One region of the Humidesulfovibrio idahonensis genome, then DNA from elsewhere that is predicted to be linked to it. Evidence: predicted binding sites of a transcription regulator. Region 1 holds the regulator's gene; each other region holds the start of a gene.
What was found. Region 1 encodes sigma-54, which starts transcription at its own class of promoters, with help from an activator protein. Its sites were predicted from a motif close to CTGGCACGGNNNNTGCTT; they were not measured.

Region 1 (2,264 bases):
CGAGGGCATGGTCATCCTTGACGGCAGCCCCACAGAAATCGTGCAGAGCAGCAAAGCCCGCAAACTCTACCTGGGCGAGTCCTTCAGTCTCTGATCCTTGGAAATCCTGTTTGAATCACGCCGGTTATAAGGGCCTTGCCCCATCCTGCCGTGCCGAACTTCAGTTTTGTGGATTTACACAAGAGCAGAAGGTTGGTACACTTTTTTCATGTCTTTCCCCCGCTCTGGAATTGTGCGTATATTTGCAGGGTTATCAGAAAAATCTTGCACAGGCCTTCTGCCTGTGGCACCCTGAACACGCAAAAGCCCGCATGGGGTAAGTAAAATTTCGGCGTCCTGTACGCCTGTTCCGATGGAGGCAGCAGTTATCGACTATGGGTCTTGAGCTTCGCCAACAACTCAAGCTGACGCAGCAGCTGGTCATGACGCCACAGCTGCAGCAGGCCATCAAGCTTTTGCAGCTCTCTCGGCTGGAGCTTGTGGAGACCATTCAGCAAGAGCTGATGGAAAATCCGTTTTTGGAGGAGCTTGATCCGGATGTGGTTGATACCGCGCCCTCCACAGATACTCTAGACGATTACGAGCATGCCCACACCGACTCTGAAAGCCGCGCCGAGGAAGACCTCATGCGCACGGCGGACTGGGAAAACTACCTGGGCGAATTTTCGAGCGTCACCAAGCAGGCCATGGGCCGCGACCTCGAAGTGCCGGAGGAGGGCCTCTCCTTCGAAGCCCGCCTGACCTCAAAGCCCAATCTGGACGGCCACCTCTCGTGGCAGATGCGCTTGTCGAACTTCTCCGACCGTGACCTCTCCATCGGCGAAATCATCATCGGCAACCTCGATTCGCGCGGGTATCTTCAGGCCACGGCCGAGGAGATCTGCGAGCAGCTGCCCGGTGTGCAGCCCGCCGATGTCGAAACGGTCATCCGGCGCATCCAGCGGCTCGATCCTGTTGGCGTGGCCGCGCGCAGCGTGCAGGAATGCCTGCTGGTGCAGATCGAAGTCCTGAAGTACGACCGCGACCCCATCCTGGTTTCCCTGGTGCGCGACCACCTGGAGGACCTGGAGAAGCATCGCTACAAGCCCCTCACCAAGAAGTTCCGCATCAGCATGGAGGACCTGAAGGAGTATCTGGACGTCATCCAGACCCTTGAGCCCATGCCCGGCGCGCATTTCTCCTCCAACGACCCACAGTTCGTGAGCCCGGACGTCTTCGTCTACAAGCACGGCCAGGACTTTGTCATCGTGCTCAACGAAGACGGCTTCCCCAGGCTGCAGCTCAACAGTTTTTATGTGGATAATTTGAAGGCCAAGACCTCGACGGAAAAGGATTATTTTCAAGACAAGGTGCGCAGCGCGGAGTGGCTGATGAAGAGCCTTTACCAGCGGCAGCGGACCTTGTACAAGGTGATGGAGAGCATCGTTCGGTTTCAGCGCGACTTTTTCGAGTTTGGCGTCACCAAGCTCAAACCGCTGATCCTGAAAGAGGTTGCGGAGGACATCGGCATGCACGAGTCCACGGTGAGCCGCATCACCACGAGCAAGTATGTCGCAACGCCGCACGGCATTTATGAGCTGAAGTTCTTTTTCAACAGCGCCCTAGACCTTGACGACGGCACCCAGGTCGGTTCCGAATCCGTCAAGGCGCTCATTAAACAACTGATAAACGAGGAGAACCCCAAAAGACCACTCAGCGATGAACAGATAGGCGAGATCCTCAAGCAGAAATTGGAGGTGAACATCGCGCGGCGCACGGTAGCCAAATACCGCACCGCGATGAACATCGAATCCTCCTCCAAGCGCAAGCAGGTCTTCTAAACAGGCGTCGCCCGCCATCAAGCATCACGGAGGTATTGCATGAACATTTCTTTCGCCTTCAAGAATTTCGAGCCCTCTGACCACTTGAAGGAATATGCCTCTTCCCGCTTTGAGAAGATGGGCAAGTTCATTGGCGATACCGTTGAGACGGAGCTGCAGATCAGCCTTTCCGTGGAGAAGTTCCGCCACAAGGCCGATGTTGTCCTGCTCTCGGACAACCTGCACATCTCCGCCTACGAAGAATCCGAGGACATGTACTCCACCATCGACCAGGTGCTGGACAAGCTGGAGGCGCAGCTGAAGCGCATGCGCGAGCGCCACAAGGAGCGCCGCCGCGGCGGCACTCCCCGGGCAGCCCGCATGGATGTCATCAGCTTTAGCGAAGAGCCCGGCGGCCGCACTCCGACCATCAAGGAGACGGACAACTTCGAGCCCAAGCCCATG
Region 2 (2,264 bases), on a different contig from region 1:
CCGTGGTATTCACGTTGGCAAGGTTGTTCGAGATGACGTCGATGCTTGTCTGCTGCGCGACCATGCCTGTGGCGGCGGTCCAAAGTGAGCGCATCATATGGCGTTATCCTCCTGCGTAAAGCCGGGCCTAGCTGACCTGGCCGACCTTGTTGATGACGAGAGACTCCATGCCGTCCGTGGTGGTCATGATCTTTTGATTGATCTCGAAGGCACGCTGGGCTTCCATCATGTTCACCATTTCGGAGACGATCTCCACGTTGGACTTTTCCAAATAGCCCTGCTGCACGCTGACCCCCTCGGCGGGGATCTCGGTGGCGCGGCTGCCCTTTCTCAGTTTGAACAGGTTCTTGCCCTGCTTTTCCAGCGACTTCGGGTCGGACACATTGACGATGTCGAGGGTGCCGATGTCGTCGCCGTCGGCGGTGATGCGCCCGTTGGAGTCGATGCTGATCTTGTTGTCGCGGGGCAGCGTCAGGGCGCTGCCGCCTCCCAGCACCTCGTAGCCCTGCTCGGTTATCAGCCTGCCGTCGCTGGCGAGCTGAAAGCTGCCGCTGCGCGTGAGCATGTCGCCCTCGGGCGTGCGGACCTTGAGATAGCCGTCGCCCACAAGGGCGACATCCAGGGGGTTGCCCGTGGCCTGCATGGAGCCCTGGCTCTGGTCGGAGTACTGGCCGCTCAAACGCGGGCGGGCCTGTACGTAAGCTCGGGGCCAAATTTCATCGGCACGCAGGTTCTGACGGTCGTCCGTCAAATAATCCGTCGCCAGGCGCTGGAAGGTGTCTTGGAAGGCGTACGCGTCCTTTTTGAAGCCCGTAGTGTTCACATTCGCCAAATTGTTGGTGATTGTGTTGAGGCGAACCTCATTGGACATGGCTCCGAAGAGCGCGCTGTACATACTTTCGCGCATGGAATCCTCCTGGTCTGCGGCCACTGATGCAAAGAGCGCGCCAGGATTTTTCGTCCATCCGATCCAAGCGGGCCGCACCTGGTGCAGGATGGCGCGGCATGCCCGCGAAGGCTTGTAAATATTCTGCTAGCCAAAGATTGGTTTTTCGTTGACAAGGTACTAAGGCCCGACTAGATAGGCCGTGCGGGCGGGTGTAGCTCAATGGTAGAGTACGAGCTTCCCAAGCTCGGTGTTGCGGGTTCGATCCCCGTCACCCGCTCCAAGGCCTCAAGGATTCGACCGCCTGTACCTCGCCGGTTCCCGAGATATGGTGGGCCTTTTGGTCCACTTTTTTGTTTGTATTGGAACCGCTAGCTAAAGACGGTTTGTAAATGACGCGCTCACCCCTGTTAGAACGGCTTACCGGGATCATCACCCCGGCACTGGAACCTTTGGGCGTCACGCTCTGGGGCGTTGAATTCGCCTCGGCTGGCAGCCGCATGGTTGTGCGCGTGTATATCGACGCCGAAAACGGCGTCAGCATCGACTCCTGCACGAGAGTGAGCCGGGCCCTTGGCGCTGTGTTTGAAGCCGAGGACGCCCTGCCCGGCGCTTACGTGCTTGAGGTCTCCTCCCCGGGGTTGGAACGCCGCTTCTTCTCCGCCGCGCAAATGGCCGCTTTTGTGGGCCGCGTGGTGGATTTGCGGCTGTACGAGCCCCAGGACGGACGCAGACACCTGCGCGGAGAGCTCAAGGCCGTCGAGGGCGGCGACATCAGCGTGGACGAGGCCGGCGTGGTGACACGCGTGGCCTTTGAACGTTTGAAGGGCGCGCACCTAGTGCATGAATTTCCCGAGGTTGGACTGGCGGCCAAATAGCCGCGCACCAGCCGCCGGAGACACACGTTTTTTGGACGGGCCGCAGACGGCCCCGTAAGGCAGGCCGCACAAAACGGCCCCAATTGGTAATTAGGACGCAGAATCTCGCGCCGGACAACGCCCACGCGGCACCGGCGGCACCGGAGGGAGCGCCATGAGTTCAGAGCTGAAGAAAGCAATCGACCAGATCAGCAAGGATCGCGGCATCGACCGCGACCTGCTTATCGACACCCTGGAAGAGGCCGTGCGGTCCTCCGTGGCCCGCAAGTACGGCGAGCAGATGGACATCGAGGTGAATTTCAACGAGGAACTGGGCGAGATTCAGGTCTACCAGTTCAAGGTCGTGGTCAGCGAGATCAACGACCCCGTGAGCGAGATTCTGCTGGATGAAGCTCGCGAGCACGACCCGAACATCTCCCTCGACGACGAAATGGGCTTCAAGGTCAACATCGAGGACCTGGGCCGCATCGCCGCGCAGAGCGCCAAGCAGGTCATCATCC
Region 3 (2,264 bases), on a different contig from region 1:
CGCGCTCGCTCTGCTGGCGGCGTTCGCGGAAGAACGACATCTCGGTGTTCAGGAATTCGCGGATGTCGCGCTCCTTGTAGTTGTCCACCAAAAAAGTGACGGCGTTGCGCAGGAAGGGATCGGCAATTTTCTGACGCACGGCCTCAAGGGACAGCACGCCCTCCACCCGCGACTTCACCGAGAGCTCCAGCAGAATGCGCACGATGTCGTCCGGGGTGGGCTGGCGCTCGGCGTACACGCTTCTGGCCACGAGAAAGGCCGTGCGGATGCGCTCGAAGGGATAGCTCATGAACAGCGCGGTGAACAGCCCGGCTGCCACGATGAGGAAGGCCGCGAGGTTCCAATACACCGCGAGCCCGCCGCTGATCCAGAACCCGCCCACGAAGATGGCGGTGCACAACAGCACGCCCAGCATGTTCTTCTTGCTCATTTCAGCCTCCCTAAATATCTGTCAAGACGAGCACTTCGACCCGCCGGTTACGCTTGTCCGCATCTTCCGCCGTGGCCGGGGCCTCCGGCTGGAAGCTGCCGCGCCCGGTGACGAGAAAGCGCCTGGCGTCCAGGTGCGCGGTATGGATGAAGTATTCGGCCACGCTGGCCGCGCGCTTGGCCGAGAGGGAGAGCCCTTCCTCCGGCGTTTTGGTTTCGTCCTCCGCGCAGTGGCCCACCACCAGCACGGCGCCGGTGCTCACGCGCAGAATCTCGGCGATGCGGTCCAGGTACTTGTCGCCGGTGTTGACCAGATGGTCGCCGCCGGGGGTGAAGAACAGATCGCCGCGCAGAAACACGCGCACCTGGCGGTCGGTCTCGCGCACCACGGAAATGCCGAGGTTGTCGGACTGATAGTAGGTCTGATTGACCGGGGTGCCGTTGACGTTCTTGAATTTCTGGCCGCCCTGCACCACGGGATCGTTCAGCTGCCCCAAAAAGGCCTGCATGGGGTCGGTGGGGGCCTTGGTCTCCTGCGTCGGCGGCGAGGCAGGCGGCACCGGCACGGGCTTGTCCTTGCCGCCGGTGTAGATGAACAGCACAGCGAACACGATGAACATGATCATCATCAGGTCCGACCAGGGCACGGACCATTCGGCGAAGTTGCCGCCGCCGGCCAGCACCCGCGAGTTGTCTTCCCGCAGGAGCCCGTATCTGTCTCGATTGCCCATGCCGTTCTCCGTTTCCCTTGGCTCGTTCGCCCGCCGGACCATCCGGGGCCTTCCGCCCTGGCTTAAGCAATTACCCTGCCAACCGCGCAAGAGCTTGATATGACGGCGGCAAGTTACGGCCCAAAATTCGTGGCGACAAAAGCCCGACACCTCCCCGGCGCGGAAGAATCTGCCGCTACGCAGCCCCGTGCGGCAAACCCCGTAGCGATAAAAAGTACAGCAGGAACGCAGGCATGGGGCGCAGGTGCATTGACTCCGCCGCGAAATGACGGCACAAACCGCCCATGACCAACGCCTTCACCCCCCCCGCAGGCCCTGGCGCCTACCAGACCTTGTCCGCCCTGGTGCTGGGCTCCAGCTCCCCGCGCCGCCGGGAGCTTTTGGGCTCCCTGGGCCTTGATTTCGAAGTGTGCCCCAGCAACGCCGCGGAGCCGCCGCCGCTGCCCGGCGAGGCCCCGGACGCCTACGCCCGGCGCATGGCGCGGCAAAAGACCCTGGATGTCGTGGCCCTCTACCCCACCTGCGCCGTGCTCGGCGCGGACACCATCGTGGTGCTGCCCGGCGAAAACGGCGCGGACGCGCTGGTGCTGGGCAAGCCGGAAAACGAGGCCGACGCCGTGCGCATGCTGACCCTGCTCTCCGGCCGCGCGCACCAGGTCATCACCGGGTGCTGCCTGGCCGTGCCGGGGCATGCCGAGCCCGACTGCTTCGCCGTGACCACGGACGTGACCATGCGCAAAAGCACGCCGCAGGAGCTGGCCGCCTACGCCGCCACGGGCGAATGCGCGGACAAGGCCGGAGCCTACGCCATACAGAGTCTGGGCGCGTTTCTTGTGGAGCGGGTGGACGGCTCGTACACCAACGTCGTCGGCCTGCCGGTGACGCAATGCGCACAGCTGCTGCTGGCCCACGGCATCATCACCGCCCGCACTGCCGCCGGAGGCAAGCCATGACCGACGCATTTTCCGCCAGGGCGGCAGAGTGGGACGCCAACCCCGTGCGCGCCGCCCTGGGCAAAGCATTCTACGGCCAGGTGCAGGAGGCCCTCTCCACCTACGAGACAGGCCCCCTGGCGGGCAAGACCGTGCTGGACTTCGGCTGCGG

Region 2: the regulator sigma-54 is predicted to act here: its motif matches at 934-951, upstream of flgF (flagellar basal-body rod protein FlgF).
Region 3: the regulator sigma-54 is predicted to act here: its motif matches at 1,225-1,242, upstream of ACYQ4W_RS10395 (OmpA/MotB family protein).

What each region holds. Positions count from the first base shown of each region.
Region 1 is NZ_BAAHYE010000002.1:1,185,386-1,187,649, reverse strand. It holds gene lptB (LPS export ABC transporter ATP-binding protein) at 1-94, shown strand, start outside; gene rpoN (RNA polymerase factor sigma-54) at 375-1,820, shown strand; gene hpf (ribosome hibernation-promoting factor, HPF/YfiA family) at 1,860-2,264, shown strand, end outside.
Region 2 is NZ_BAAHYE010000003.1:44,311-46,574, forward strand. It holds gene flgG (flagellar basal-body rod protein FlgG) at 1-97, opposite strand, end outside; gene flgF (flagellar basal-body rod protein FlgF) at 128-907, opposite strand; tRNA gene ACYQ4W_RS07010 (tRNA-Gly) at 1,095-1,169, shown strand; gene ACYQ4W_RS07015 (ribosome maturation factor RimP) at 1,279-1,764, shown strand; gene nusA (transcription termination factor NusA) at 1,919-2,264, shown strand, end outside.
Region 3 is NZ_BAAHYE010000003.1:894,986-897,249, forward strand. It holds gene ACYQ4W_RS10390 (motility protein A) at 1-430, opposite strand, end outside; gene ACYQ4W_RS10395 (OmpA/MotB family protein) at 441-1,160, opposite strand; gene ACYQ4W_RS10400 (Maf family protein) at 1,445-2,113, shown strand; gene ACYQ4W_RS10405 (class I SAM-dependent methyltransferase) at 2,110-2,264, shown strand, end outside.